4 regions of the Oleidesulfovibrio alaskensis DSM 16109 genome follow, and region 2 is predicted to be linked to each of the others. Evidence: predicted binding sites of a transcription regulator. Region 2 holds the regulator's gene; each other region holds the start of a gene.

Region 1 (7,825 bases), on a different contig from region 2:
CGGGCTGCTTCGCTGATGTATGCAGGAGAGCCGGGTACCAGCAGCAGACCTATGGACATGACTGCTGCCAGCGTACCCATGCCGCAGCAGAATATTTTCATGGCATAGCCATCGGCGGCCTGCCCGCCGGAAAGCACTCTGCGAGCTGCAAGACAGGTGAAAAGGTATCCTATGCCGGTGCCTACCGAGCTCATGTCCACAATCCACACCACAACCGAGCGGCCGGCAAAAGGCGTAAGCAGTACCACGGCGATGGTGAACAGAATGGCTTTGTACGGGGTACGGTATACAGGGTGAATGGCGCCGAACCAGGCCGGCAGGATACGCCCGCGCGACATGCTGAGCAGCAGACGGGATGTGGCGATGTAAAACCCGTTGATGCCGGTGCATACGGCGCCCATCACGGCGCATGCCAGCACCACGGCGCCCATCTTGCCAAAGGCCATGCTGGCTACTTCGCCGGTTGCCCATGCTGTGCCTCCTGCGTTGCGCATGGCATCCATCCGGGCAAGCATTTCAGGGTAGGGAATGGCCACAGCCACGGCCAGGGTTACCAGAGAATACAGAATGACGCCGCATATGATCGCTATGATCATGATATTGCGGGCGCGCGCTGGGTCAAATGAAAATTCTTCGGCCGCCTGCGGAACGGTGTCGAAACCGACAAAAAGAAACGGCGAGATGGCGAAAATGATCAGCACGCAGGCAAGAGGAGTGCGGTGCTCGGAAAAGAGCGGCAGCAGGTTGCCCATTGCGGCACTTTCCATGGATGCGGAACCGGCAAAAAGCGAAATGATACCGGCGGTGAGCATAAAGGTGAGCACAACCTGAAACTGACCGGCAAAGGTGGTGCCGCGGTAGTTGAGCCAGCCGAAAAGAAGGGTTGCCCCGGTCATCAGCACCACTTCGCCGGTGTACACATCCCATCCGGCAATGCTGTATAACCTGCCGAACTCAAACACGCCCGGAAAGAGGAATCTGAAAATCAGCGCCAGAGCGGCCACGTCGATTCCTATGATGGCAATGTACCCCAGAACCAGCGCCCAGCCGCAGATGAACGCCGCTGTGGGGCCGAATCCCACATAGGCATAGGCAAACGCGCCGCCTGCGACAGGAGCGTATTTAATCATGTAGCTGTAGCAGACGGCCACAAAGCAGATAAGAAATGCCCCGACCATAAAGCCGGCCAGCGTGCCCAGAATGCCCGCCTCGGGCAGAAACATGTCGCCCGGCAGCACAAAGCATCCCCAGCCGACGATTGACCCGAGGGCCAGCGCCCATATCTGGGCCGGAGAAAACGATTTGGTCAGTTCGATTTGTTCTTGTGACATGATTATATCTCTTCATGTTTTTAATTCATGGCAGGTACTTGCAGCTCCGGAAAGGTACCCCGGCAACGCCTTTCCGTATCGGCGCCGCGCAGAAGCGGCGCTTGATAACAGCGCAAATACAGCACTCCATCCGGCACCTGAACGGCACTCCATCACACAACAAACACCCGGGGGCGAACCAAGCCACTGCATTCTCTTCCCCGGCCGACAGCAACAGGCGGGGATACAGGAGAAAAGCAATTCGGGTGCCAATACGTGAATTTCTTCACGATTGTTGTATTCATTCGAAAACATGAAGTTTTTTGTGTTTTGCTATTTTCTGCTATTTGTATGGTGAATAATTTTTTTTATTTTTCAGTAAAAAACTCTATATGCCGAAAGATTTTTTTCCCGACCATCTGCCATGGTGTTGTGTGGCACCCGCTTGTCTGTTCTTTCTGCTTTTTCTTTATTTCTTGTAAAACAGCATGTTGTATTCACCGCGCTGTCTGCAGGCTTTGCAGGAGACGGCCGGAGGGCACGGCATCTGCTTTGCACCGGCCCGATCATGTTCCTTTTTTCTTTTGCTGCTCTTCCGCATGGATGGGGGCACGGGTTACGGGGGGCATATTCTGCGCGAGTCGCTTTGACACTGTGCGCAAAAGGCGTAGAACGCTGTGCCTCATGAGCGGCAGAAGGCCGGCTACAATTTATCATTCTGAAAAAGGCATCCAGATGAACACAACGCGCGACACTCTTCTCGACCTGATTATCAGTCTCGAACTGGCCATGTTTCTTGAAGTGCAGAACCGCGGCGGCACATCGCCGTGTCAGGAAAGACCGGAGTCGTTCCGCATCATGCGGGAAATCACCCACGGCGTGCTTTCCGACACTTTTCTGCAGCGGTATCTGCACGATCTTGAACAGGCACGCCGTCAGGGGCGCAACCTGATGACGGAAAAATATGCGCTTATGGAGGGACTGATTCCCCGTCGCAACAACGATCCGGTCATTGCGGAGATAGTGCAGGCAGAAAGCGCATGGCGCAGGGAAGTGGCTGCGCAGTTTCCCCGCGTGGTGCAGCCGGAAGGGCACGCAGGTTTCTGCCTGTATCTCGGCTGCGAGCTGCAGACGTATTCCGGCGCGGCATTGCAGGCGTATGCCGCGTGTGTGCAGGAGGCGTTGCGCGGGCTGCGCAATCTTACCCGCGACCGTTATGAACTGCTGATGCACAAACTGGGATATGCGTCGCTTGCGCAATGCGAAGCCGAACTGGCAAACCGCAGCCACCGCGGTATCGCAGGAGACCACCATGCCTGATTTCGAACATCTGCTTGTTTTCGGCATGTGGCTGATAGGAGGCTTTGTTTCCGGTGTCAGCGGTATAGGCGGCGCCATGGTATCTGTGCCTGTTGTTGCCCTCTTTATCCCCATACAAGAAGTTATTCCGCTTAGCTGCATACTCAATCTTGTCATGGATTCATGTATAGCGGCCATGCATTTCCGGCACTGCCGTTTTCCGGCGCTGCTTCCCATGATTGCCGGTTCTGTGCCGGGGGCACTGGCGGGGCTGTTTATTCTGCAGGTTGTCACCGGTTCCGTGCTGCAGGGGGCTGTCGGTGCGCTGCTGTTGTTTTATGTCTACTGGCAGCAGCACAGCAGAATTACACAGGCCGGCGGCGAATCGTGGGCGCGGGGCGGCGCGGCAGGTTTCGGCGCCGGCCTGCTGGGCACGGCCATTTCGTTCGACGGCCCCCCTGTGGGTGCGTACGGCCTGTACGCAGGCTGGAGTCCGCGGGTGTTTCTGGGCACTCTGGGCGTGTTTTTTGTTATCCGCGCGTCCATGACATGCATCCTGCAGGCATCTGCCGGGCTGTATACCGATACCGTTCTCGGCTACGCGGCTTACGGCATTCCTGCCACCATTCTGGGAACTCTCTGTTCGTTTCCTGTGGTCCGCTTTATCAATCAGGCGGTTTTCCGGCGTGTGCTGTTGTGTATAATCACCCTTGCGGGGATAGTCTGTCTGGTGCGTTCGCTGTTATGACCGCCGGATGCAAAGCGGCAGCAGTCCGGTGACTGCTGCCGCTTTTTTTTTGCACATCAGGCCAGGTATTCGTCCTCGATACCCAGCTGCTGGATTTTATACCGCAGCCCCGCGCCGGTTATCTGCATTATGCGCGCCGCCTTGGCCACATTGCCGCCGGTTACCCTGAGCACGTTACGGATGCATTCGGCTTCGTATTGCTGCACGCACGACTTCAGCGGAACCACGCTTGTTTTTCTGATGTCGCGATAGTCATAAAACGCAGGCTGCCCGGCTGACAGGGGCAGTGTCTGTTCCGGCTGGGCAGGGTGGGAGACGGGACGGAAGGTGTCGCGGCCCGCGTATGCCTCTCTGAAATGCCGTGGCAGGCGCTCTGCATCGATGGTTGTTCTGTCGCCCAGCAGTGCGATGCTGCCTTCGATGACATGTAGCAGCTCGCGTACGTTGCCGGGCCAGTCATACGCCATGAACATATCCAGAACCTTGGAATCCAGTTCCACAGGCGGCCTTTGCTGGTGGCGCGCGGCATTGTCCATAAAGAGCCGCGCAAGCATGGCAATGTCGCTTTTACGCTCGCGCAGCGGCGGAATGGCCAGACCGATGACGGCAAGTCTGTAAAAAAGGTCGCTGCGCAGCACGCCCTGTCCCACGGCGTTCAGAGGTGCTTCGTTCAGGATGCTGATTACCCGCACATCCACGGGAATTTCTTTGTGCGACCCCAGGCGGCGTACCCGTTTTTCCTGCAGTACACGCAGCAGTTTTGCCTGCAGCCCCGGTGGCATGGAGTTCAGTTCGTCCAGTATCAGCGTGCCGCCGTTGGCTTCTTCCAGCAGTCCGGCTTTTTGCGGAGCGTCTGTATAAGCTCCTTTTTCAGTGCCGAAAAGAATGGCTTCCAGCAGGTTTTCGGGAATGGCGGCGCAGTTTTCGGCCACCAGCGGCTGACCGCTGCGGCTGCTGGCGGAGTGTATGGCCTGTGCGAACACCTCTTTGCCTGTGCCGCTTTCTCCCCAGATCATGACGTGCGAGGATGAACCGGCGGCGGCGCGGGCCTCGGCCAGTACTTCGCGCAGGGCCTCGTGCTGCCCGGCAATGCTGTCAAACGTATAATAGGCCGGAGTCTTTGCCGGGCGGGCCTGTGCGGCGCGGCGGCCTGTCTGTTCCACTATGGGTCTGGAACCCGTCCACAGTGTAAAAGCTATCACGCCGTCTTTCTGACCTTTTCTGAACAACGGAAAGAAGTCGGAAACGGTGCCCGCCAGATAGTTTTTAGTGGTTTTGTAAAAATAGGATTTTTTCAGAATGGGTTCACCGGTGCGCAGACATTCGATGGTGGGAATGCACTCCAGTTCGTGGGGAACATACAGCGAAGTGATGTGCTGCCCTGCCACGTTTATTCTGCCGAATCCGTCCACCCGCCGCTGGATGGGGTTCATGTATTCGCAGATGCCGTTGGCATCCACCACGGCTACCCCTATGCCCAGATCGTCCCAGATGGCTGTCATGGCAGGGGTCATGACGGCCTGCCGGCAGACATCAAAAAATGATTCCCGTGTAAAATACAAAATTCACAACCTCTGTCTTTCTGGTGATGCCGGCTGCCGCTCAGCAGCGCAGTACCTGACGGGGCGGATGTAAATCGAAAAAAATTCTTTCGCAAATAAAAAAAACTTTCCAACCCGTAATTTTTTCTTTGTCCTTCTTTGCCCCGGATTACAGCGTGGTACGCGGCCATGCGCCCGCAGGCAGGCTCCGTGCCGCTCCCTGCTCTGTTGGCATGGCTTCTGCTAGTGACAAAAAAAACAAGCACGCAAAGACACAGCATTCTCACATAAGCCGACAGCAAAATTTTTTTAGAAACAGGAGATAGCCATGCTTGATATTTCCGGAGCAAACGGAACGACTGCCCCGACCGCACCTGCCAAGGGGTATGGCATAAACTGGGACACCGCCGAAACCCGCGTAAAGGAACTGAAGGATTATCTGATGGCGGCGCCGCAGATAATGGACCCCGAGCGTCTGCAGTTTCTGAACGAGGTGTACGAGGAGTTTCAGGGCGAATCTGTATACTATATCCGCGCCAAGCTGTTTGAGCGCGTGCTGACCAAAAAGAAAATCTTCCTCGACGGTAACCCCATTGTGGGCACACTTACCGGCGTCCGTGCCGGTGTGTATGCCTATCCCGAATGGAACGTTTCCTGGATCAAGGAAGAAATGCAGATGGCCAAGATGGCCTCTCTGGGCGAGATGAAAATTCCCGCCGAGACGCAGGAACTGCTGGAAAAGACATATAAGCTGTGGAAGGGCCGTACCTGCATCGATCTGAACAACAAAATGTTCAAGGAAAAGTACGGGATCAATCCCAAACCCTACGCCAAGGCGGGCATGTATTATGAAAACGTGTCCGTAGCCAGCGGTTCGGGCATTGCCGACTACCCCATGGTGCTTAACAAAGGGTTGCGCTGGCTTATCAATGACGTGCGCGAGCGTTTTGAAAAATGCCCCACCACGCTTGAAAACAAAGAAAAGCACGACCTGTATCGTGCCATGATAGTGGCTCTTGAGGCGGTCATCACCCATGCGCACCGCTACGCCGAACTGGCAGAGAAAACCGCTGCCGGCGAGCCCGACCCCAAGACAAAGACTGAGCTGCTGGAAATTGCGGAAATCTGCAGGCGCGTGCCTGAGTTCCCCGCACGGAATTTCCGCGAGGCCATCCAGTCTTTCTGGTTCACGCACCTTGCCATCGAAATAGAACAGATGGCCTGCGCCTGCTCGCCGGGACGTTACGGCCAGTACATGTATCCTTTCTTTAAAAAAGACATTGAAGAAGGCAACCTGACCCGTGAGCAGGTGCTTACGCTGCTTAAGTTCCAGTGGATCAAGCATCTTGAACTGGGCGAATATCAGGGTAATTCCTACGCGCTTACGCTTTCCGGTCATACCGGGCAGAGCATTACCATAGGCGGCGTGGACGCCAACGGCAACGACGCAAGCACCGAGCTGGAAGAGCTGCTGCTGGAAACCCAGATTCAGATGAAAAGTATCCAGCCCACGCTGACCCTGCTGTATCATCCCAAGCTTAAAGATTCGTACATGCAGAAAGTTGTGGAATGCATCCGCGGCGGTTCCGGACAACCTCAGATTCTGAACAACAATGCCGTGGTGCAGCGTACTCTGGCCCGTTTTGCTCAGTACAAGGACGGCATTACGCTGGAAGATGCCCGTAACTGCGGCAACTACGGCTGCGTGTCCACCGGCGTGTGCGGCAAGGGCAGCTTTATCACACAGGAAGACCAGCCCTGCCTTGCCAAGGTTGTTGAACTGATGCTGAACAACGGCACCTGCCCCGTGACCAGAAAGAAAGTGGGCGTGGAAACCGGCGACCCCTGCTCGTTCGCAACGTTCGACGAAATGTACGACGCGGTGAAAAAACAGCTCGATAACCTGTTCAGCATTTCACGCAAGCATTCCGACCTCAGTCAGATGGCCCGTCTGCAGGTTGTGCCCAGCATCTTCCGGTCGGCCATGTACGACGGCTGCATTGAAAAGGGCATGTGCGAAGAAGCCGGCGGTACCCGCTATCCGCAGGTGAACCCCATCATGACGGCCGGTATTGATGCGGCCAACTCGCTGCTGGCCATCAAGCATCTGGTGTTCGACACCCGCAAGCTGACCATGGAGCAGTTGCTGGAAGCCATCAGGGCTAACTTTGAAGGGTACGAAGACATCCGCAAGATGTGCTACGAAGCTCCCAAGCACGGCAATGATTACGAAGAAACACAGGAGTTTGTGCAGCAGTTCTACCGTGACGTGGACGCCATTCACCATGCGCAGGGGCCGGACTGCTTCGGCTACCGCACCCCGCTGGATGCATACTCGCTGTCATACCACAACTACTTCGGCGCGCTTATGGGGGCACTGCCCAACGGGCGCAAGGCCGGTGTGGCGCTGACAGACGGCAGTGTTTCGGCCATGCCCGGCACCGACCACGAAGGCATTACCGCGCTTATCAAGTCCGGGGCGGAAGCCATTGATACCGTGCGTTACGGGGCAAACCACTTCAACGTGAAGTTCTCGCCTTCCGTGCTGGAAGGTCCGCAGGGAGCGCGTACGCTGATCTCGCTGATCAAGACATACTGCGACTTCGGCGGCTCTCATATCCAGTTCAACTGCGTAAGCTCCGAAACCCTTAAAGCCGCACAGGAAACACCTCAGGATTATTCTGATCTGGTTGTGCGTGTGGCCGGTTTCAGCGCCTACTTCACCCGTCTGGACAGGGGCGTGCAGAACGAAATCATCAAGCGAACCGAATACCGGTCCTGACGCCTGCCGGTCTGAAACAGGCGGACGATATGTGGAAGGGGCCTGCCCTTGCAGGCCCCTTTTTTTACAACTCCGATGCGGCTGCGGCGTGCTTTGCCCGGCTTTGCAAACAGTGGCGGAAACTACCATGACTCAAGGAATGATC
Region 2 (7,825 bases):
ATGACGGTGTCGCTGAGGATTGCACACAGCATGCCGCCTGCAATACCCTTGGGCACTTCGATGCCGTAAAAATCGTACATGGCCTTGATCACGGTGCAGGAACAACCCACAGGCCATACCCACATTTCCAGCGGGTTGGAGGTAGTCACGTTGCCAAGCTTGTGGTGGTCGACCACGCCTTTGATTTCTGCATCGGCGATGTCGGCGGGCAGCTGGGCGCCGTCGGTGGTGTCCACCAGAATCAGGTCTTTACCGGCAACGGAAGTTACGACTTCAGGAGCGGCAAGGCCGAATTTTTCCAGAACAAAAGTGCTCTCAGGGGTGCATTCGCCCTGAGCTACAGCGGTGGCTTCCACGCCGCGCTTGGACATAAGGTCGGCGACGGCAAGTGCGGAAACGATGGAGTCGGTATCCGGGTTCATGTGGCCCATTACGAGTACAGCCATGGTGAAATCCTCCATAAATCTTGTTAGGAAAGCGAAGGTTCGCTTAGCGCCAAGTGAGTTTGTGCCAAATAGCACAATCTGGCGCAACTGCCAAGTGGGGCAAGGCGTGCAAACAGAAAAAAAAGCGCAAAAAAAAGCCCCCGGGCTATAACCCGAGGGCATAAAACATGAATAAACAGATTGTTGCAACAAAGAGTGCATACGCGCGCGGTATCCGGACAGCCAGCACGCCTCCCACTGCGCTTACAAACCATAATGCCGGCCATTCTGCTCCCTGTATGTAGGGAAGATGGCCCAGAAGCGAACTCAGGCCGGAGATAGTGCCGATAAGCACAAGCAGCGCCGCAAGAAAAAAGCCTGCCTGCAATAACAGAAGCTGCAAAGATGCATTCCAGACCAGCATACCGAACGGAGGCACTTCCTCAATGCCCGAAGCCACACGTCTGGCACCTCCTCTGCCCCACCCCAATGCTCTGTTATAGGCTTTGTCCTGCATCGTCCGGTGCATATATTCCAGCCTGGCGCTTATGAACGCAGCAGGCAGCGAAAGCAGCGCCGGAACGGCCACCTCTTCGGGCGTACGCAATCCGAAGTAGTCTGTTGCCGCGATGGTCAGCAGCAGGCAGCCGACTGCATTGGGGGGAATATATGTGCCGGCAGGAAAAAGGTCGAGCCAGAGGAGTTCGAAGAAGATAGCAAGGCTGAGGCTGAGTTCCCATTCGCCGGTGATTACGGCCCACAGAAAGCCGACACACAGCGGACGCTCAAGAAATCCGATATTTATGCTGAAGCGCGGGAGCGAAAAGAGGGCAAAAAAAAAGCGATGGGGAGACCCCACATGAGGGAGTGAAAAGAAAAAATCATGACCACCCCTTAACCTGAACAGGCGCGTTTGGAACACACCGGAAATCCAGCGCGACGGCTTTGCGCTTGAAAAAGCGCAGACATGCTTCGTCGTCATCGGAAACAGCCACGTGCGGACACAACTGGCGCTTGCCCGGACTGTAATGCAGGTTGCCTATATTCAGTGTGTCAAATTCAAAACCATTTTCAGAACTGCGACGCGCGTCGCCACAGTTGGCAAAAAGTACCAGCGTGTCCGGCAGTGCTATTCCGCGCCGCATAATGATGTCCTGCAACTCATCAATTCTCACAAACGTGATGGACACACGCCCGGGTACTGCCAGAGAGACAATCTGCTGCTGCAGATCATCCGCCGCCAGTTCGTCGTTGACAACCAGCAGATGCCTTGCTCCGGTATAGGGCAGCCACGTTTCTATTATCTGACCATGAACCAGACGATTATCAACCCGCACCCACATATACTCTATTTGCCTCGCGCTTTACGGCGCAGAACCTCGCCGGCCACAACGATGCCGTTGCCGCCGGACTCTTTGGCTTCCAGTGCCAGATTCTGCAACTCCATGGTACGGCTGGAAAAAACTTTAAGCAGCATAGGCAGGTTGATTCCGGTGACAACCTCTATGTCCGCACTGCTGAGCAAAGAAAGGCTGAGGTTTGTGGGCGTGCCGCCGAACATATCGGTGAGCACGATAACCCCTTTGCCTTTATCCAGCTTGCGGACTGCTTCTTTCAGCCGGTCGATTGTTTCTCCCACCTGCAGTGTGCCGTCAACACTCACCGACGTGCAGTCGGTCAGCGGGCCGAGAATAAATTCGGCAGCGCGCAGCAACGCAGCACCGTAGTCCGCGTGCGTGACAAGTACAATGCCCACTACGGGCTCTTCCACGGTTGGTTCAGAAGACATATTTTCTGCTTTGCACATTTGGTTATGGTGGAAAAAAAATCAGCCCAGATCGATATGCCGGTGTTCCAAGGATACTGCATAATCGGACTTTTTCAAAGCGTCCCGCAACGCTTCGGCTGTGGAAACAGACCGGTGTCTGCCGCCGGTACAGCCGATGGCCAGCGTTATCCGGTAGCGGCCTTCCGCCTCATACTGAGGAAGCAGGAAGAGAAGAAAGTCTAAAAAACGTTTAAAGAAAGTCTTGCCTTGCTCGCAACCCAGAACAAACTGCTGTATTTCAGGGTCTTTACCTGAAAGCGCCTTTAATTTTGCGTCGAAGTACGGATTGGGCAGAAAGCGCAGGTCGAAAACCATGTCGGCGTCGGAAGGGACACCGTATTTGAACCCGAAGGTAATCAGGTTGACGCGCAGACTTCTCAAGCTGCCTCCAAGCGAACTCCATTTTTTTTGCACAATGCGCCGCAGGTCGTGAATGGAGAATTCTGAGGTATCGAGAATAAGGTCTGCACGTTCACGCACCGGAGCCAGCAGATTCCGTTCATGTTCAACGGCGGCCTCCAGCCCCAGGTCGCCGCCTTCCAGAGGATGAGGTCTGCGTGTGGTGGCAAAACGCCGTACCAGAGTATCACTGTCGGCTTCCAGATAGATGATGCGGGGAGAAACCCCCATCTTTTCCAGCCGCATAAGCGCGCCTTCGAATTCATCCAGAAAATCGAACTGGCGCAGGTCCATGCCCAGCACCACGCCGCGGTAGCGCCCCATGGCATCACGTGCAAGATGTTCCAACAGGTCGGCCACTACCCCCACCGGCAGCCCGTCTATGGTAAAAAAGCGCAAGTCCTCGAATACATTGAGCACCGTGCTTTTGCCCGCGCCGGAAAGTCCTGTGACTATAAGAACCGGCAGACTTTCACTCTTTTTCACGGCGCAACCCCTTTTCCTACCTTTTAGACAGAGCGGCACCACCGGCGTCCGCCCCTTTCCGTTACGCCTTCTGCAAAAGCTCCCACAAGGTATCTTCCGAATCTGCCTGAGCAAATTCAGCTCTGAATTCTTTGTCTTTCAGCAGACGCGAAATCTGTGCGAGAATGCGCAGATGCATGCCGGCCACCTGTTCTGGAGCAAGAACAAGAAAGAATACGTTACACAGCTTGTAATCAAGCGCTTCAAAATCAAGCCCTTCAGAACTGCGACCGACCACCAGCACGATGTGGTCAAGCCCCTCCACCTTGCCGTGCGGTATGGCTATGCCGTCACCGATGCCGGTTGTTCCCAGATTTTCACGGTCCTGCAGAATGCGGACCACGGTATTCTGATCCAGTTCCGGATATTTTTGGATGACCGGTTTCACAAGTTCCGCCAGCACCTCAGTTTTGGTGCTGGCGGAAAGCTCATGAATTATGAGGTCTTTATCCAGGTATTCACCCAGTTTCATTTTTTAGAATCCCGGATCGATCAGCCCGAAGTCTCCGTCCTTGCGACGGTAGATGACATTCACGCGGTTGTTCTGCGCGTTTTTGAAAACGAGAAACTCGTAATCCAGCGCCTCAAGCTGCATGGCTGCTTCATCAATATGCATGGGTTTGGGATCAATCTCATCAGTTTCAATGATGGTGCGCTCGCGCACGCCGTCATTGTCTTTGTAATTGAACACATCCATACGCACGCTGTCATCACTGCTGGAACGGCGCCGATCCTTAGTCTTTTCTGCGTGTTTCTTGACCTGTGCTTCCAGCTTATCCAGCACAAGATCAATAGTGGCATACATATCCTCGCTCTGCTCCACTGCAGAGAGATTCAACCCCTCGCCCGTGCATTGTACTTCCGCCTTGTGCCGGAATTTATCAACGCTCAACAGAACCTGTAACTCAAGGTTTTCTGACTTATTCAAAAAGCGTCCGAGCTTTTCAAAACGGCGGTTGGCATACTTTTTCAAGTGATCGGAAGGCTCGAAGTTCTTGAAAGTGAAAGCGATGTTCATAAAAACCTCCAGAGATTCAGTTCAGGCATTTCTGCCGGAAATCCTTTGGCCTAAAATACAGCTTTTCGTTTCGAAGAAGAAGGGATTCCCATAGCTGTACGATACTTCGCCACGGTTCTTCGAGCAATATTGACTTGCAACTTTTCTTTAAGAATTTCTCCGATCTTTTCGTCACTGAGCGGTTCTTTAGGATTTTCTTCAGAAATCAGGTTCTTTATCAGCGCTTTCACACTTTCAGAACCTACCTCTGTTCCGTCATTTAACGCCAGTGCACTGTTAAAGAAATACTTAAGCTCCACAATACCATGGGGGGTAGCCACATACTTATTTGTTGTAATACGGCTGACGGTTGATTCGTGCATTCCTATATCGTCCGCTATATCCTTGAGAATAAGCGGGCGAAGCCGGGATACGCCTTCCTCGAAAAAACCCCTCTGATATTTAATAATGCTCTCAACTACTTTGTACAGGGTTCGCTGCCGTTGATAAAGGCTTTTTATAAGCCACGAGGCGGAGCGCATTTTTTCCTGCACGTAGTCCTTTTCTTTATCAGTGGAGCCCTTGACGCCTTCTTTATAAAATTCACTCAGCTGGAGATGTGGCAGGCCGTCTTCGTTCAGCAGGATGATAAAATCATCCTCGCTTTTATACACGTAGACATCGGGGCTGACATACGCGGGCTGTTCGTTACCGAAACGGGAGCCCGGCATGGGGTCAAGAGTCTGGATAAGGTCAAGATATTCTTTAAGGTCGTCCATTCCCAGACGATATTTTCTGAGAAGAGGCTTGTACCGTCGTTTTTCCAGGTCTTCCAGATGATCGCGGATCAGCTCGACAAGCACAGGGTCGCGGTCGTATCCAAGCACTTCGACCTGAACCAGAAGGCATTCCTGCGGAGTACGCGCCGCTATGCCCACGGGATCAAGCCGCTGCAGCAGGTGCAGCGTTTCTTCCACCTCTGCCGTACCGGCACCGGCCATTTCCGCCACGTTTTCCACCGTCGCCTGCAGATAGCCCGCAGGCGAAAGGTTGCCGATTATGACCTCTGCTATGTCCAGCTGTTTTTCCGTGGCGGAAGACAAGCGCAGCTGCCAGCTGAGATGCCCTTCCAGCGTGGGGCTGGATGAAAAACGAGCCTCAAAGGCGGTCATCTCTTCCGGCACTTCCGCGTCGCGTCCGCCTGCCTGTTTGCCGGTACTGGCAAAATCGCCAAGATAGTTTTCCCAGTCGGCATTCTTTACCAATTCCTGACGGAAAGGGTCGGCTTCTTCTGCTCTCGGGGCTCTCTCTTCAGCCTGAGAGACTGGGCGCTCTTCCTGTGTTTCTTCAAGAAACGGGTTTTCCAGCAGTTCCTGCTGAACGGTTTCAACGAGCTCGACGCGTGAAAGCTGCAACAGTTTGATCGCCTGCTGAAGCTGGGGCGTCATCACAAGCTGCTGAGCGAGTTTAAGCTGCTGTCGTAACTCTAAAGCCATTGTTCAACCGAATCCTTAAGATTATAAAAGCTGAATATATTTTGTTTTTATTGCTCAGGGAATATCAAATCCCTGATGCCGGAGACAGCGGAAACGTATATTCCGTGCTGTTATCCAAAAATCATTCCAAAATGCATTCCATGACTCTTTTCTGCCACATATATCTGTGTGATGCAACCGGAGCCGGGGGACTTACAGGCAGAAGCCCTCTCCCAGATAGACACTGCGGGCCTTGGGATCGGCCACAATGGCTTCCGGAGTGCCTTCCAGAATGACCCTTCCTTCGTAAACGAGATAAGCCCTGTCGCAGATATTCAATGTTTCACGTACATTATGATCAGAGATCAACACCCCGATACCTTTGTCGCGCAGTTTTTTGATGATTTCCTGAATATCATCCACGGCCAGAGGATCAATGCCGGCAAACGGTTCATCAAGCAGGATGAACTTCGGGGCGCGGATGAGGGCCCGGGCGATTTCCAGCCGCCGCCGTTCACCGCCGGACAGGTGCATGGCGTATGAATCGGCGATGTGGGTGATGCCGAACTCTTCAAGCAGTTCCTGCGCTCTTGCCTGCTGAGCTTTTTTGCTCAACCCCACATGTTCCAGAATCATCTGCAGATTCTGAGTGACAGTGAGTTTTTTAAAAACAGAACTTTCCTGAGGCAGATAGCTCAAACCGATACGGGCGCGTTCATGCAGCGGCCAGTCGGATATGCTCAGGTCATCCAGCTGCACCTCGCCGGCATTGGGCTTTACAATGCCTATGAGCATATAAAAGGTCGTGGTCTTGCCCGCGCCGTTGGGGCCCAGCAGGCCGACAATTTCCCCCTGTTTCACATTCAGGGAAACGCCGCAGACCACTTCGCGCGAACCGTATTGCTTGCGCAACCCTGTAGCCTGAATGACCGCCATTTACTTCTTCATCCTTTTGGGGGCGGAAAAAACCGCATTGACGGGCTTACCAGGCGCGCCCAACACTTCACTTCTGTTCTCGTTCACATAAAACCTGATTTCCTGCCCGCCGATACTGTTGCCCTCGTCGCGAAGTACGGGGTCTCCTTCCATCACAAGCAGTCCTTCCGAAACCTTGTAGGTGGCCTTGCGGCATTCTCCCGATTTCGTCAGCTGCTTCATGCGTACGTTACCTTCGGCCACCAGCCTGTTGATCTGGCCGGCGTCAATGGCAGGGCCTTCGGCGTCGTTTTGCTTCGCGGCGGCACTGGCGTTCTTGTCCAGATAGACGGAGATGGAGTCCGCCCACAGTTCAAATTCACCGCGCTGCACGTATACATCCTGTTCAAAAATGATCAGCTGGGCGTTGGCGTCATAAGTCATGGTCTTAGATGTGATGGAGGTGGGAATATCCTCTGCCGCGGTGGCGGGGGCGGCCTGCAAAACCAGACAGGCAAGCAGCACCATAATCATGTGGCCTGTTATGCTAATTCTGTTCATGACGTTTTTCTCCTCGGGCTAAGCCGCTGAAGCCGTCTTCAAGGTACAGAACCATGTCAACGCTTCCGCGGGCTTTAATGACGTTAGTGTCCAGCAGCCACAGCACGTCATGCATGGTACCGTTCATGGCGCCGGTTTCAAACCATACCTTTTCGGGCATGGTCAGTTCACGGGAGCTGCCAAGGTAGGTCAGCAGAGATGTTTTAAGCATTTTGTCTGTCTGCACCAGAACCACATCGTCCCACAGACGCATGGACTGGCTGCTCTGCTTTATTTCGCCCCAGCGCGCTTTAACACTCAGGTTGTCGTTTTGTTTTTCAAGAAAATAGACAATGTCGGGCTGCTTGATGCGTACAGTGTCGCCCTGCTGGTCATAAAACGCTTTTTCAGCTTCCAGCGTCCACAGTTCGCGTCCTTTTTCGCCCTGCTTCAGGCGCACACCCGACAGCGCCAGATCGACATTACCTTCCACGGCAGGCTGGGCATCGGTCAGAGAGCGTCGCACTTCACTGACCTGACGTGCCCCCATGGCCGCATACAACAGCAGGCCGGTGAGCAGAATCAGCATACCGGCGACCCAGTACATTCTGCGGCGGGACATCTAGGAAGACCACTCCCTGAGCATGGGAGCCAGTTTGTTCTGGGCATCAAGGATAAAACGTACAGCTTCGCGCACGGCGCCATGGCCTCCCGTGGCGGT
Region 3 (7,825 bases), on a different contig from region 2:
GTGGCCGTTATGGAACTGGACCCCATGCTGGTCATGTTCGGTCGAATGACGGCGGCATCGTTGTGTTTTGCCTGCTGCTGGCGGTCTTTGCGACGGGTCACTTACCGCAAAGGCGACTGGAAACCGCTGCTGTTCATGTCGCTTTGCGAGCCCTGTGCCTATTTTGTGTTCGAAGCATACGCGCTGCGCTACACATCGGCATCGCAGGCGGGCATGGTGGTTTCCACCATGCCGCTCTTTGTGGCTATGGCTGCCTTCATTTTTCTGCGTGAACGTCTTTCGCGTCAGGTATGGGCCGGTTTTGCCGTGGCACTGTGCGGCGTTGTATGGCTCACACTGGCCGGAGAAGCTACAGAACACGCATCCAATCCCCTGTTGGGCAACATTCTGGAGTGTCTGGCCATGGCCAGCGCCACGGGGTATGTAGTGACGGCCAAACGTCTTTCCAGTCACTATCCTCCGCTGTTCATCACCGCGGTGCAGGCTTTCACCGGCATGGTGTTCTTCATGCCGCTGGCTTTTCGTCCCGGCACCGCCCTGCCGGAGACCATCCCCCTGCTGCCGGCCCTTGCCGTGGTATATCTCGGTGTGGCCATTTCGCTGGTGGCATACGGTTTTTACAACTACGGCGTTTCCAAGATGCCCGCGGGACAGGCTTCGGCATTTATCAATCTCATACCGGTACTCACGCTGCTTATGGGGCAGGTATTTCTGGACGAGGTATTCACCCCCCAGCAGTATGTTGCCGCTGCGCTGGTGCTGGCCGGTGTGGTGCTCAGCCAGACAGGTTCCGCCTCGGACAGCGGACAGCAGGATACCGGACGGCAAAACACCGTTTAGTGCTTTCCGCGTTCTGTCACCGCGGGCAGTGCACCGCTGACACAGGCCGGTCACAGGCGGGCACAAAACAGCTGCGCTGTGGAAACTTTGCACGCACTGAGCCGGAAAAATGCACACCCGCGGACAAAAATGCACGCTGCTGTCCGGCATATACCGCTGCCGGCACACGCTGAGATGCTCACAAAAAGGGAGAAGGCCTGAAGCCTTCTCCCTGTATTTTGCCGTCTGCACTGTACCCGCTATTTTTTGCCGAAAATCTCCGGCGGGCGGGTGGTGTTGCCCGTGGCGTTGGGGAAGTTCTCGTATCTGTGAGCCTTTCTGTTTTCCTTGAGCAGCAGATCCGATTCGTGCATCAGCTCGTTGAACCGGTGCTTGCACTCATAGAAACCATGCCACCATGCATAGTCCGGGGCCATCATCATGGCGCCCATGCGCGCTCTGCGCCCTTCGTGGTGCCACAGCTCGTAGAATTCCACCTCAAGCTTTTCGTCAAAGATACGGCTGCTGTCCAGCAGGCCTTTTTCGTACAGTTCGTCCATGCGGGCTTTGGCAGGCTTGTAGTATACCTCGTTGTATTCTTCCACCGCCTTGTCAAAGTCGGCATAAAAACCGTCCACCCAGGCCTTGCCGTGGCACTGCAGGCAGATATCCTTCATCTTGTCGCGCTCCACACGCCAGTCTGTTTTGGCCGGAAACGCCTTGAATTCGCTGGGACGCACGGTAAGCGGGGCCTGTGTTTCCCACGACAGCCGTTCCGTCACATCGTGTGTGGTCATGGTGCCGCCCGCGCCGGACATATGGCACGAGGCGCAGGTGGGCGCGCGGTAGTCAACGCCGGGGGTCCATGTGCCGGGCGCGGCGTCGTAGTTGTATTCATGGCCGAAGGCCTTGTATATGTCGCCGTGCTTGGATTCAAAATAAATTTCTATCTGCGGATGATCCGGTCCCAGATGGCACTGGCCGCAGGTTTCAGGCTTGCGGGCTTCCATTACGGAGAAGCGGTGACGGGTATGGCAGCTTGTGCATGCGCCCAGACTGCCGTCCAGATTCACACGCCCCACGCCCACGTTGGGCCATGTGGCCGGGTCCAGCTTGCCGTCCTTCACCTTCAGCACGGTGCCGTGACAGTAATAGCAACCGGTCTTGCGCTCGTTGTCGGAATTCATGCCCATGTTCAGCCACGGGTCAATTTTCCACATGATCTCTATGGTGTTGGCATGCTTGGAGCGCGCGTACTGCTCCGTTTCGTCAGGATGACAGCGCGAGCAGTCTTTGGGTGTGACCACGGCCGCCACGGGAATTCTGTATTCTTTTGTCCCGTAGGGCATGTCGCCGCGTTCGTAGTACTGGTAGTGGTCAACGCTTACATCGGCATCACGTTCATCCGCCTGATGGCAGTCCAGACAGGTGATATTGGCCGAAGCATGTCTGCTGGCCGCCCAGTCGGCAAACAGGCCGGGAGTTTCCTTTCTATGGCATTCAATACAGGCCACGGCCTGATCAGGCATGGCCCGCTCGATGCGGAACTCTTTCATTTTCGGATAATTTTTCACCGATTCCGCCGCCTGCGCCGTCGCGGGCAGCAGCATGGCGGCACACAACCATAAAAGCCACGTCCGTTTCATTCCTTTGCCTCCTTCACGTTGATTCACCCGACGGCACCGGACGCACCGTCACCCGACGGAACGCGCCGCACCGCACCTTTTCCGGACCGGCGGCCGTTGTCAGATATCCGCCAGCCCCGACGCCCGATACGGGGCGGCAAACTGCTTGTACCGGTATTGAGGCCTGTCCACATGCACAAGGTCGCGGTGGCAGTCCACACACTTGCGTGTACGGCCCGAACGGTCGTACAGCACTGTGCGGTGAGCCATCATGGCTCCGCGGTTGTGCGGCATGTACAGGATATTGCGATGGCACTTCTGGCACTGGTCGTTGGTGAAACTGTCATAGGCGGCCTGACGGTTCTTTTCGCGGTCATACGCTTCTGAACCGTGAAGCACATGTGCCACAACGTCCTTGATGCCGTGGTAGGTTTTGGAAAAAAAGAAGTCGACGGTCTGATGAGGGGCAGGCAGGTGACAGTCCATACAGTCCGCCACTACGCCCTGCGCATTGTTCACATGAGTGGAAGTTTTCCACGACTGGTACGCCGGTACTATTTCGTGGCATGATGCACAGAATTCCGGCGTCGATGTGCGCACCATGGTATAGTAGGTCATGCTGAAAACAGGAAATCCTACCAGCACGCCCAGCGAAACCAGAAATAGCGGTTTCAGAAACCTCCGCATACAGCCTCCCGTTGCCCGATCTGGTGGCCTGATGTTACGGCGTCTTCAACACCTGCACTGATTACGCACCATCCAAACACATAATTATTGTTTTGTACAACACAGATTATAAAAAAAAGGATGAGCATCTGCTCATCCTTTATATTTCAGGAAACGTTACTGAGAACCGTATCAGCGCTTCAGTTCCAGTGCTTTCTGCAGCATGGTGTCTGCAGTTGTCACAACTTTACTCTGCGACTGAAATCCGCGTTGCGTGATAATCATATTAACAAACTCGCGCGATGCATCCACATTGGACATTTCAAGAGTTGATGCCGCCACGGAACCGAAATTTTCTGTCTTTGCCGTTCCTTCCTGCGCTTCACCTGATTCTCTGGTGGCCGAAAAATGATTGCCGCCTTCACGCCGCAGGCCGAATTCGCTGGTAAAGCGGAACAGCGGAATCTGATATAAATCAACAACCTGCCCGTTGCTGAATTTGCCGCTCATAACCCCTTCGCTGTCAATGGCAAGCGACATGAGACCGCCCTGCGCGTACCCGTTTTGTGTGCGGTGCAGGTTGGAGGAAGACCCTTCGTACCCCGTGGTCACCCGCGCCTGACGGGCCGCGCCTGCAAGCCCGGGCAGCTGCGAGGCATTGCTGCCCACGGAAGCGGCGCTGCCGCCGCCTGTCCAGCCTGTGCCTGTCATGCCGAATCCCGCGGTCATTACCTGAGCCCCTCCGCCCGACCCTGCAAAGGTGGCCGTAAACGAAGGATAGCCGTCCGCGCCCATGGCTGCCGGCTGCCAGCTGGAAAGCTGCGAAGCATCCCCTGAAGGGGTATAGGCTGTCATATTGATCAGTTCGCCGTTGGCGTTGAACGTGAGCGTACCCGCCATCAGCAGCCCGGCGGCGGATGTTCCAGCCCCTGCGCCTCCGTCTTCCGAAGGCGGCATGGCCATGACATATTCCACAATGCGCTGTCCGTCGGGACCGTCCGGCGCACCATCGTAATACACCGACACCTCGTGTTTGTTTCCGGCGGCGTCGTATACTGCTATGCTGTCGCTGTGCCCGTATGCTCCGTCGCCCAGCGGGGGTTCCGCCGTGCCGTTCCATTGCTGCAGCAGCGAAAAATACGGATCCGTGGCGCTTGCACTGCTGTCGGAGGTAACCCCGATATTGGAAATGATGGACAACGATGTCGTGGCACTGGGGGGCAGCACCATGTTACCGTTTTCCCCCGCCACCAGCTGCAAATCCTGAAGCCCGCCCGCCACACCATTTTCAATGGGTTTGGCCTGCAGACGGTAACCGCTGGGGTCCACAAGGTACCCTTCCAGATCAAAACGGAAATTCCCGGCCCGCGTGTAATGCGTTTTGTCGCCCTGCGCCACCTGAAAGAATCCTTTCCCTGAAATGGCAAGGTCAGTCACGGTATTGCTGGGTTCAAAGCCGCCCGCAGTGTGCAGAACGCGCACCTCCGCCACAGAGGCACCCATACCCTGCTGCGACATGCCCACCGTGGGATTGTTGCCCCCGGTGGTCACATCCAGACTCGTCAGGTCCTGATACAGCATCATGGACTGCTTGAACCCGACCGTATTGATGTTCGCCAGATTGTTACCGATCACCTGCATACCCTGACTGTGGGTTTTCATGCCGGTGGCTCCGATATACAGCGATGCAATGGTCATACGCGGTCTCCTGCCCGTTGGTCACGCGGGGCTTGGTCACAGGGCAAAATATGCCCCGCGTTGCAGTAAGCATGGACCGTGCCAGATATGCGGCCATGCGGGGCGCTTACCTCGCTGCCGCCCGCACGGCGGTGTCCGCAAGCTGCCGCTGCCCGCCGCTGCAAATCACTGCGCCGCAACACCGCAGGAAAAAGTTGCCTGCCGGAATGTATGCTCCCGCCAGCGGCATACGCACCCCGTACGCAGGCAACACGGGCGCAGGCAGCACAGACACAGGCAACACGGGCGCAGCAGCCTTTACCCGCAGAAAATAAAACAGGCCGCACCATGTGCAGCCTGTTTGTTGTGTTACGGGCAGTTATGTATGCAGCGGCAGCCGCGCGGCCGTCCGCCATGCGCGGCGAAAGGCAGCCCCCACGGCGGTGTTCCTGCAGCCGGGGCAGAGACAACGGCGGACGGCATGCGGTTACCCCGCAGTTACACGCCGCAGCGTTTCTTCCACGAAGCCACGGTATTCACCAGCAGCTGCGCGATGGTCATGGGGCCTATTCCGCCCGGCACAGGCGTAATGGCAGAGGCCACCTTGCTTACAGGGCCGAAATCAACATCTCCCGCAAGGCCGTTTTCCGTCCGGTTGATGCCCACGTCCACCACCACGGCACCGGGTTTCACCATGTCTGCGGTGACAAAGTTGGCCCTGCCGATGGCCACAAACAGAAAATCCGCTTCGCGGCACTGCTGCGCAAGGTCGGGAGTGCGCGAATGACACACAGTGACAGTGGCATTGGCAAAAGGACCCGAAGCACCCAGCATGAGCGCCAAAGGCTTGCCCACAATATTCGAGCGGCCGAGCACAACGGCTTTTTTGCCCGCCGGCGACAGGTTGTAGCGTTCCAGCAGTGTCATCACGCCTGCCGGCGTACAGGGCCGGAAGCCGGGAAGCCCCAGCGTCAGTTTGCCCATGTTGACAGGATGAAAGCCGTCCACATCCTTGGCGGGATCGATAAGTTCAAGACAGCGCTGGCTGTCCAGTCCGGCGGGCAGAGGCAGCTGCAGCAGAATGCCGTCTATGTCTTCACGGGCGTTGAGGGCGGCAATGCGTTCCTCAAGCTCCTGCTGCGTGGTCTGTGCAGAGATGCGGAACGCTTCGGAACGGATTCCGGCGTCGGCGCAGGCACGTTCTTTGTTGCGCACGTACACCTGCGATGCGGGGTCGTCGCCCACCAGAATAACAGCCAGCCCGGGCGCTCTTCCGGCGCGGTCTTTCAGGGCGTCCACATCCTTTTTCAATTCTTCGCGCAAAGCCGCGGCGGTGGCTTTACCGTCCAGCAGAATCATGGGCGTACTCCTTGCAGTGTATGCAGCACATAGTATGGTTATGCAGCCTGTCGCGCGCCGCCAGACCGGCGCAACAAAAAAACCGGCCGGAGCAGACAGCTCCGGCCGGTGACAGGTCGCACGTATTCAGGGTTCGCAAAGGCGCGATGCGCCGGATATGTGAAATCCCTGTATGACATTGTTTGCATCCTCACCCGCGGGCGGGTTCCGTGGCGGCTACATACAGCCAACCGCGGCAGGATGCAAGCAACGCGGTTTACTCTTCGCCCAGCCCGAAATGCGAAGCCATGTAAGGGCCGAAGTAGATGCCCTCGTCATCCAGATCTTCCTCGATGCGCAGCAGCTGGTTGTATTTGGCCAGACGGTCGCTGCGGCACAGCGAGCCGGTCTTGATCTGCCCTGCGTTCAGTGCCACGGCAAGGTCGGCGATAAAATGGTCTTCTGTTTCTCCGGAACGGTGCGAAATAACCGTGGTATAACCGGCACCCTTGGCCATTTCCACGGTGTCCAGCGTCTCGGTGAGGGTACCTATCTGGTTCAGCTTGATAAGAATGGAGTTGGCCACGCCCTCATCGATGCCCTGAGCCAGAATGTCGGGGTTGGTCACGAAAACGTCGTCACCCACAATCTGCACGCTGTCACCCATTTTGACGGTCATTTCCTGCCAGCCTTCCCAGTCACCTTCGGCCATGCCGTCTTCGATGGAAATAAGCGGGTAACGCTGGGTGAAATCCATAAGCCAGTCAATCATCTCGGAAGAGGAGAGCACTTTGTTCTCGCCCTTGAGGTGATACTTGCCGTCCTTGTAAAATTCGGAAGCCGCGGCGTCGATGGCCAGGGCCACTTCCGACCCGGGAATATAGCCTGCGGTCTCGATGGCGCGCATGATGTACCGGAAAGCCTCGTCGTGGCTTTTCAGGTTGGGAGCAAAGCCGCCTTCGTCGCCCACGCTGGTCACGTGACCGTCGGCAGCCAGCAGCGCCTTGAGGTTGTGGAAAATTTCAGCCCCCATGCGCAGCGCTTCACTGAAGGTGGGCGCTCCCACGGGCATGATCATGAATTCCTGAATATCAAGGTTGTTGGGGGCATGCTCGCCGCCGTTGATGATGTTCATCATGGGCACGGGCAGTACTTTGGAATTGATGCCGCCGAGGTACTGATACAGGGGCATGCCGATGAAGTTGGCCGCGGCGCGGGCGGTGGCCAGCGATACGCCCAGCATGGCGTTGGCACCCAGCCGGTCCTTGTTGTCGGTACCGTCAAGGTCGATCAGCGCGTTGTCCACGGCGACCTGACGCAGAGCGTCCATGCCGACGATGTTCTCGGCTATTTCGCCCATCACGTTGTCCACGGCTTTTTCCACGCCTTTGCCAAGGTAACGGCCCTTGTCGCCGTCACGCAGTTCCAGAGCCTCGCGGCTGCCGGTGGAAGCGCCGGAAGGCACGGCGGCGCGGCCGGAATGGCCGGATTCAAGCGAAACTTCCACTTCCACAGTGGGATTGCCGCGGGAATCGAGGATTTCTCTGGCCCAGACGGAAACGATGGTGCTCATACTGCTGTTCTCCTTGAGCTTGGCGGAGCGTCAATACTGCTCCGCTACGCCTGTTGGGGCGGTTGCGGCAAAGGCATCAGCCCTTTATTCCGCTTTCCATGTAGAGAATTCTCAGGCCTTCCAGCAA
Region 4 (7,825 bases), on a different contig from region 2:
TTTCGGCTGACAGCTATGCAGACGGCTGTCCGCGGCGTCCGGTCACAGACGCCGCGGCAGCCTTTTCCGCACTGATTTATCATGCAAGCATCATACCTTGCGCTTTTCAGCCCTCTGCTCCCAGCAGGGTGATAATGGCAGCCAGCGGCAGTCCCACCATGCCTGAAGGCGCTTTCAGTTCTGCATCAAGCTCCATAAACGCTTTTTCCAGCAAAAACGCTTCCAGCAGCACCTGAACGCCTTGTTCATTTTCGGGCACCAGCCTGCTGCCGCCCACGGCTTCAAGATATGTGGTCATGAAAGCTCCTGAGGCTTCTATGCGCCACAAATCGGCCCAGGGTTCAAGAAACGCGCGGTCTTCGGGCCGGAGAACCGATTCATGCATCAGCACCGTGAGCACGGTGTAATGCACCGACCGTACCAGATCTGCCACATCGCGCAGGGGTGAACGCTTCAGCCTCCGTTCGGAAAGAGACTTGTCCGGCCTGCCCTCAAAGTTCACGATCACATACTCTCTGCCGCTGCGCAGCACATTGCCCAGATGCAGGTTGCCATGCACCCTGATTTTCAGACAATCAAGTTTGCGCGTAAGAAAACCGCGCATGCGCCGCAAAGCTTCTTCGCGCAGTTCCAGCACCCGCGCAGCATCGTCTCTGGCCGATTCCGGCAGCAAAACAAGCGAACGTTCCAGACGGGTCAGGACCTGCTTTACCCGGCTTTGCATACCCTGATACACAGACCGTTGATACAGGGTGGAAAACGGCTCCGGAGCAAAAGCAGAGTCTTCAGAGCTGAACGCCAGCGCGCGGTGCAGTTCGCCCACACGCCTGCCCAGCAGCTGCATGCCGGCAAAATCCATATCGCCCATAAGTTCACGGTATTCCTGCGGCAAAGGTCTTCCGGCGGCTTCCACGGGAGAACGGGCATACAGCCGGGGACGGATATCCATCTCGCCCCGTGCGGCCAGCACCCTGTCAAAGAACCTGCGTACCATATCGCGGCACATTTCCTGTGCGTCGCCCTGCGCCTGCACATATTCATGCAGCATGGCCACAGCCATGGACGATGTGCGCGACCGTCTGTACTCCACAACGCCCATATACGCGGGCACATGAGGATACCCCGCCTCTTCGGTAAGAAAGCGCAGCAGTTCCACATCCGGATTCACACCTTCGTCCATGCGGCGGTACACCTTGAAAAGCACACTTTCACCGCAGACAACGCTGGTGGCGTGGATATGGGGCTTCCACAGGGCAGGAGCATCTTCGGCGCAGGCCGCCCGCACTCTGCCGCGGGTACCGCCGGCGGGGGCCACTGCCAGCTCGCCGTGCCTGCCCTTCACTGTCTGCGTGCGCGAGACAAGCTGCAGCAACGCGCCGCAACGGCAGCTGGCATCAAAGGATTCCACAAGTACGGCTTCCGGCGCGTCTTCACCAAAAGTGCACATGAGATGCACAGGCGCTTCACGCACCGTCTGCCGGGCAGGTTCACCAGCCAGCAACGATACAAGCATGCCGAACCATTCCGGCTGGCGCTCATGATACCGTGCTTCCACAATCAGCAACCAGCTGGGGGCACCCTTGCCGCCCACGGGCACCGCTTCCAGAATGACAGCCTCGCGCAGCTGCACGGCGCTTGTTCCCAGCAATCCGCGACGTGTCAGATAGCCGGGCAGAACTCTGCGCTGCAGCGCCTCGCGTACTTCCACATCAAGAAAACGCGCTCCGGACACCGGCATGAGCATAGGCGGCGAAAATAATCCGGTAAGCGCTTCCGCCGCCTCCTCTCTGCGCATGTGGAAAATATAGTAGCCGTAAGGATTGAGCGTAATTGTATACGCCGGTTGCCTGACAGCGGGAAAGCGCGTGTTGCTGAAGACTTCCACCGGCCGGTAGCCTTCCCAGCCGCTTAAATCCAGCGAAGCTGCCTGTGCGTGCCGCGACAGGTTAGTCACCACCAGCACATGTTCTTCACCAGAGCTGCGCATGTAGGCAAGCACACGGGAGTTTTCCGGCCGGAGAAACGAAATGCCGCCCCGGCTGAAAGCCGTATATCTTCTGCGCATTGCGATGATGCGCTTCATCCACCACAGCAGCGAACTTTTGTTGGACTGCTGCGTTTCCACATTCACAGCCTCGTAGTGGTATTCCGGATCGATGACCACCGGCAGAAAAAGACGCTGCGGATTGGAGCGTGAAAAACCGGCGTTTCTGTCCGCACTCCATTGCATGGGGGTACGCACACCGTCGCGGTCGCCCAGATAGTAGTTGTCCCCCATGCCTATCTCGTCACCATAATAAAGCACCGGTGTCCCCGGCATGGTGAAAAGCAGCACGTTAAGCAGCTCCACCCTGCGGCGGTCGTTGCCCAGCAGCGGGGCAAGGCGGCGGCGGATGCCGAGATTTATCCGCGCACGCGGATCACGGGCATACATGCGGTACATATAGTCGCGCTCTTCGTCCGTCACCATCTCCAGCGTCAGTTCGTCGTGGTTACGCAGAAAAATAGCCCACTGACACCCTTCCGGCAGTTCCGGAGTCTGCTCCATTATATCAATGACCGGATGACGGTCTTCCATTTCAATGGCCATAAACATGCGCGGCATAAGCGGAAAATGAAATGCCATATGACACGAATCACCGTCGCCGAAATAACGGGCCGCGTCTTCCGGCCACTGGTTCGCCTCGGCCAGCAGCATGCGGCCCTGAAATCTGCTGTCTATGTGGCTGCGCAACGCTTTAAGAAAATCATGGGTCCGCGGCAGATTTTCGCAGTTTGTGCCTTCTTCCTCGTACAGATAGGGCACAGCATCCAGCCGCACTCCGTCCACACCCATGTCCAGCCAGAAGTCGATGACCCGGAACATGGCTTTGTGCACGGCCGGATTTTCATAATTGAGATCAGGCTGGTGATGATAGAAACGATGCCAGTAATATGCCCGTGCCACAGGGTCCCATGACCAGTTTGAAGGCTCGAAGTCTTTGAAGATGATGCGGGCGTCCTTGTACCTGTCCGAGGTATCGCTCCACACGTAAAAATCGCGCTCTTCCGAACCGGCAGGGGCCCGCCGCGCCCGCCGGAACCAGGCATGCTGGTCGGAGGTGTGGTTGAGCACCAGTTCTGTAATGACGCGCAACCCGCGGGAATGAGCCTCGCGCAGCAGCTTGCGGAAGTCAGCCATGCTGCCGTAGTCGGGGTTGATGCTCATGTAGTCGGCAATATCGTAGCCGTCATCACGCAGCGGAGAGGGGTAAAAGGGCAGCAGCCACAGCGCCGTGACCCCGAGATCCTGCAGATAGTCCAGTTTTTCAATCAGCCCCGCCATATCGCCCATGCCGTCGCCGTCGGAATCATGAAACGATTTGATGTGCAATTCGTATATGATGGCATCCCTGTACCACTGCGGATCAAGGCCCGCCGGCTCAATCATAATGCTCATGCAGCCTCCGGTATGCGCCCGGCGTCATACCGCCGGACGATGCAAAGAGTTGTTTCATCATACCTCAACCATGCGGAATCGCAACCGGCGCATACAGCGGCAGTCAACCGGCCTGTCCCGCCTGTGTGTACCGGAGCAAAACCTTGAGCAATATGCGTCCATATATTATATATAGGCATGTCTATTTCTATGCGCGTTCTGCATATTGCCGCACAGCTATGCCTGTGGTGTCTTGCCGCTGCGGCACATGCCGGCCCCCTGCAATCTCCCGCGGCGGCTGTAATGCCCTACGCGCCGGCTGCGGCACGGGTCGTCCGCGTGGTGGACGGCGATACTCTGATAGTAGACATAGACACCTATCCTCCGGTTTTCGGGCAGGCCATTCCCGTGCGGCTGGCGGGATGCGACACGCCGGAACTCAACGACCCGGACCCGCGTCTGCGGGCTCTTGCAGTGGCTGCCCGGGAATTTGTCCGGCAGGTGCTGGGCGATGCCCCAGTGGAACTGCACGACATCGGTCGGGGGAAGTATTTCCGCATCATCGCCCGTGTGCGGGTGGCAGGGCAGGACCTGAGCACGCTCCTGCTGCAGGCCGGTCTTGCCGTACCCTATGCGGGCGGCAAACGTCCGGACCACAGCGTGCTGCTTACTGCCGCAACGGCCGCCCCCTAAGCGTCTCTCCGTCACAACGACTCGTTTTTATTTGACTTTTAAAAAGAAACCATCTAATAGAACTGCACGGCGTGTCATGGTATGATCGGAGTGCAACCCCAACCCCCCCATGCGGCATGAGCGAACACATCCTGCTTATCGAAGATGACAACGCCTTTCAGGAGATGCTTTCCGAGGCGTTACGAAGCCGCGGGTACGCCGTGAGCTCGGCCTCCAGAGCGGAGGAAGGCATCAGCATGGCGCGTCAGCATGATTTCGATCTTATCCTGACCGATGTCATGCTGCCCGGCATGTCGGGTGTGGAGGCCATTCCTCAGCTGCGTGAAGCCGCCCCCGGTTCCGATATCATCGTCATGACCGCCTACTCCACCAGAGAACTGGCGCTTGAAGCCATCCGTCTGGGAGCCTACGATTTTTTTTCAAAACCATTCAGCCTGAAAGAACTGGACATCGTGGTGCGCAGGGCGCTGGAAAAACGCCGTCTGCAAAAAGAGGTGACCACTCTGCGCGAAACGCTGCGCCATGACAGCCCGGTACAACGCATCATCGGCGACAGCGCCCCCATGCGCGCCGTAAAAACGCTGGTCGAAAAAGTAGCCCCGCTCGATTCGACAGTGCTTATCACCGGCGAATCCGGCACCGGCAAAGAACTGGTCTCCGACACCCTGCGCGCGCTTTCCGGCCGGGCAGGAGCACCTTTTGTCAAGGTAAACTGCGCCGCCATTCCTGAACATCTGTTTGAAAACGAACTGTTCGGTCACGAGAAAGGTGCCTTTACCGGTGCCACATCTGCACAGCCCGGCAAATTTGAACTGGCGCAGGGCGGCACCCTGCTGCTGGACGAAATTGGCGACATGCCCGCAGGCATTCAGCCCAAACTGCTGCGGGCCGTGGAAGAAAAACAGATCGAACGGCTGGGCGGGCGCAGACCGGTTGCAGTCAACGTACGCATTATCGCCGCCACCAACCAGAACCTGCGTGAACTTGTGGCCCGCAAAGCGTTTCGCGAAGACCTGTATTACAGGCTGGGCGTAGCCGTAATCATGCTTCCCCCCCTGCGCGACCGCAAAGAAGACATACCCCGGCTGGCGGAGCATATTCTCCGCAAACTGGGGCTGACGCTGGGCATACCGGTGCACGGCATCACTGCCGCAGCCGTACAGGCGCTTATGAACCACCACTGGCCCGGCAATGTCCGGCAGCTGGCCAACCTGCTGGAAAGAGCGGCCATCAGCGCACAGGGACGCATTACAGCCCAAGACATAGCCGCTGCACTTGCCGTGCAGAACGGTACATCGACGCAGCCCTGCACCGCACAGTCTCCGCATGACGCCCCCGCGGCAGAAGACTGCCTGCGTATGCCCCTGCGCGAAACCCTGCACCAGATGGAACGCAACCTGCTGCTGGAAGCGCTGCGCAGGGCGGAAGGCAGCCAGAAAAACGCTGCGGCCCTGCTGGGTCTTACTCCCAAAAACATGTGGGCAAAACTGCAGAAGCATCAGATACGCATCTGAGTGCCGTCGCGTATCTAATTTTTTTAGACCCGACGGAACATCTCACCCCGCCGGCAAGCTGCTGTTCATCCATCATTCCCGACGACATCCCCCGCAGGACATCAGTGCTCCTGCTCTGCGCGTACCCTGTACACGCCTTATCATCTATTTTTTTTAGACTCACTTAGACCCCGCGGCACAAGCCGTCTGCCTGTCTGCGTTCTGCCCCGACGGTCTATAAATTTTAGATACACACTGCCGCTCCCCCCTTTCTCTTCGCCGGTCATCCGGTGGGGCCGGACATCTGCCAACAAACATAATGCTATTTTTTACACATAGTTATTGAAAAAAAACAAACCGCGCGGCGCGGCTTGGCACGGTGGTTGCCTATAGGAATGCACAACCGCGGCTTGTCCGCAGCAAACGCTTTTCCGCAAAAAGGAGAAAGAACCATGAAAAAGACCATCATGAACCTGCTCAAGGGTGAAGAAGGCGCCACCGCTCTGGAATACGGACTTATCGCAGCCCTCATTGCCGCTGTCATCGTGGCAGCCGTCACCGCGCTGGGTACCAAGGTGAGCGACACCTTCACCTACATCGACTCCAAGATGCCCACCCCCGGTACCTAACAGGGACACAGCAGAATCATCCGCCGACAGACCCTTCAGAGACGGAGCCGGCCTGCAGCCCCCGCTTACCGACAGGCCGTCCTGCAGTATCCGCAACCTGCTCCGCTTATCCGTCCGGCACGGAAGGGATTATCCGCAGACAGCAAAAAGGGCCGGAGCGCATCTCCGGCCCTTTTAGCCACAAAACAGAGGAACACACCATGCAGACCGTCATGCCCATCCTGCTTGTCAGCATTCTGATGACAGCCGTCGTCACCGACATACGGGCCATGCGCATTCCCAACTGGCTCACTTTTCCGGCCATGTTCGCCGGACTGGCGGGGCACGGTGCCGCCGGCGGCGCTGACGGGCTGCTTTTTTCCCTTGCCGGACTGGGACTGGGCGCAGCTCTGATGCTGCTGCCTTTTCTGGCGGGTGTGATGGGCGCGGGCGATGTGAAGCTGATGGGTGCGGCAGGTGCCTTTCTGGGAGCGCAGGGAGTGTTCGGTGCATTCATATGGACCAGCTTTGCCGGCGGCGCCTACGCTCTGGGCGTTCTGCTGTTTCACCTGCCTCAGCTCCGGGCCGTGGGCCGCGCGCTGCACACATCATTTACCACCATGCTGGTTACCGGCGAGATGACCTACACCCCCGCAACAGGCGGAAAGGCACTGCCCCGACTGTGCTACGGCGTGGCCATAGCAGCCGGTACCGTGACCTCCATGTACTTTTCAGGCGCATTGGATGCTGTCTTTTCCGGCATCATGGCAATCCGCTGACGGAGAACCGGCATGAAAAAATCATCACTCATCCAGATTGCTGTAGCGCTGGTGCTGGCACTTGGGGCCGGAGCACTCGTCTTCCGCATGATGCAGGCCCCCGCCCGCACGGCACAGCCCCCCAAAGTCGCCAGCGTCATGCTGGCCGTGGCGGCAGCTGATATGACCAAAGGCACAAGAATACGTGCCGAACAGATCACCATGGCCGAATTTCTGCTGCAGACCGCCCCCGCGGGGGCCTTTTCCTCCGCAGATGAGCTTACGGGCAGAGTGCTCGCTTCCGCCGTGACAGCCGGCGAACCCATCACTCCCGCGCGGCTGGTGGAAGACACCGTCCGTTACGGCGGCGTCAGCACCATGATCAGCCCCGGCAAACGGGCGGTGGCGGTAAAGGGCAACAATGTTCTGGGTATGGCCGGATTCATCCGCCCCGGAAACCATGTGGACGTACTGGTGACCATAGATGACAACAGGCGCCCCCAAGACAAGGCCGTGACCAAAACCGTACTGGAGAACATCCGCGTACTGGCCACCGGCACCGAACTGGAACAGCAGGGCGACGACACCGCCACATCACCGGTGGACATCTATACGCTGGAAATGCTGCCCCGCGAGGTGGAAGTGCTCTCTCTGGCTGCTTCCCGCGGAGAGGTACACTTTTCCCTGCGCAATCCGGCAGATACTGATTCCGTCAAAACAGCCGGTACGGACGTCCCCCATGCGCTTTCCATGCTGCGTCCTGCAGCCGCGCCCGCCAGCAAAGCGCGTGCCGCCGCTTCTGTGGAAGTCATCAGCGGAACACAGCGCTCAACACTGAGGTTCAGGCAATGACTG

Evidence for each region. The regulator sigma-54, encoded in region 2, starts transcription at its own class of promoters, with help from an activator protein. The targets are predictions, from matches to a motif close to CTGGCACGGNNNNTGCTT.
Region 1: a site for sigma-54 is predicted at 5,127-5,144, ahead of H586_RS0106265 (glycyl radical protein). Genes of this name have one in related genera too.
Region 3: a site for sigma-54 is predicted at 4,876-4,893, ahead of H586_RS0115560 (flagellar hook protein FlgE). Genes of this name have one in related genera too.
Region 4: a site for sigma-54 is predicted at 5,976-5,993, ahead of H586_RS0101795 (Flp family type IVb pilin). Genes of this name have one in related genera too.

Annotation. Positions count from the first base shown of each region.
Region 1 is NZ_AXWQ01000006.1:259,334-267,158, reverse strand. It holds gene H586_RS18385 (APC family permease) at 1-1,331, opposite strand, end outside; gene H586_RS18380 (DUF4125 family protein) at 1,995-2,630, shown strand; gene H586_RS0106275 (sulfite exporter TauE/SafE family protein) at 2,623-3,357, shown strand; gene H586_RS0106270 (sigma-54 interaction domain-containing protein) at 3,414-4,871, opposite strand; gene H586_RS0106265 (glycyl radical protein) at 5,227-7,680, shown strand; gene H586_RS0106260 (glycyl-radical enzyme activating protein) at 7,808-7,825, shown strand, end outside.
Region 2 is NZ_AXWQ01000015.1:93,327-101,151, forward strand. It holds gene H586_RS0110350 (manganese-dependent inorganic pyrophosphatase) at 1-446, opposite strand, end outside; gene H586_RS18925 (hypothetical protein) at 592-1,347, opposite strand; gene H586_RS0110360 (PTS sugar transporter subunit IIB) at 1,307-1,768, opposite strand; gene H586_RS0110365 (PTS sugar transporter subunit IIA) at 1,774-2,214, opposite strand; gene rapZ (RNase adapter RapZ) at 2,254-3,138, opposite strand; gene H586_RS0110375 (PTS sugar transporter subunit IIA) at 3,200-3,649, opposite strand; gene hpf (ribosome hibernation-promoting factor, HPF/YfiA family) at 3,653-4,195, opposite strand; gene rpoN (RNA polymerase factor sigma-54) at 4,246-5,670, opposite strand; gene lptB (LPS export ABC transporter ATP-binding protein) at 5,863-6,585, opposite strand; gene H586_RS0110395 (LptA/OstA family protein) at 6,586-7,125, opposite strand; gene lptC (LPS export ABC transporter periplasmic protein LptC) at 7,112-7,726, opposite strand; gene H586_RS0110405 (KdsC family phosphatase) at 7,727-7,825, opposite strand, start outside.
Region 3 is NZ_KI519495.1:45,139-52,963, forward strand. It holds gene H586_RS0115540 (DMT family transporter) at 1-840, shown strand, start outside; gene H586_RS0115550 (multiheme c-type cytochrome) at 1,080-2,465, opposite strand; gene H586_RS0115555 (NapC/NirT family cytochrome c) at 2,565-3,131, opposite strand; gene H586_RS0115560 (flagellar hook protein FlgE) at 3,303-4,808, opposite strand; gene folD (bifunctional methylenetetrahydrofolate dehydrogenase/methenyltetrahydrofolate cyclohydrolase FolD) at 5,286-6,146, opposite strand; gene eno (phosphopyruvate hydratase) at 6,403-7,698, opposite strand; gene H586_RS0115585 (type III pantothenate kinase) at 7,775-7,825, opposite strand, start outside.
Region 4 is NZ_AXWQ01000004.1:333,096-340,920, forward strand. It holds gene H586_RS0101775 (molybdenum cofactor biosynthesis protein MoaE) at 1-10, shown strand, start outside; gene treS (maltose alpha-D-glucosyltransferase) at 107-3,439, opposite strand; gene H586_RS17770 (thermonuclease family protein) at 3,722-4,111, shown strand; gene H586_RS0101790 (sigma-54-dependent transcriptional regulator) at 4,228-5,625, shown strand; gene H586_RS0101795 (Flp family type IVb pilin) at 6,057-6,233, shown strand; gene H586_RS0101800 (A24 family peptidase) at 6,434-6,991, shown strand; gene cpaB (Flp pilus assembly protein CpaB) at 7,004-7,822, shown strand; gene H586_RS0101810 (type II and III secretion system protein family protein) at 7,819-7,825, shown strand, end outside.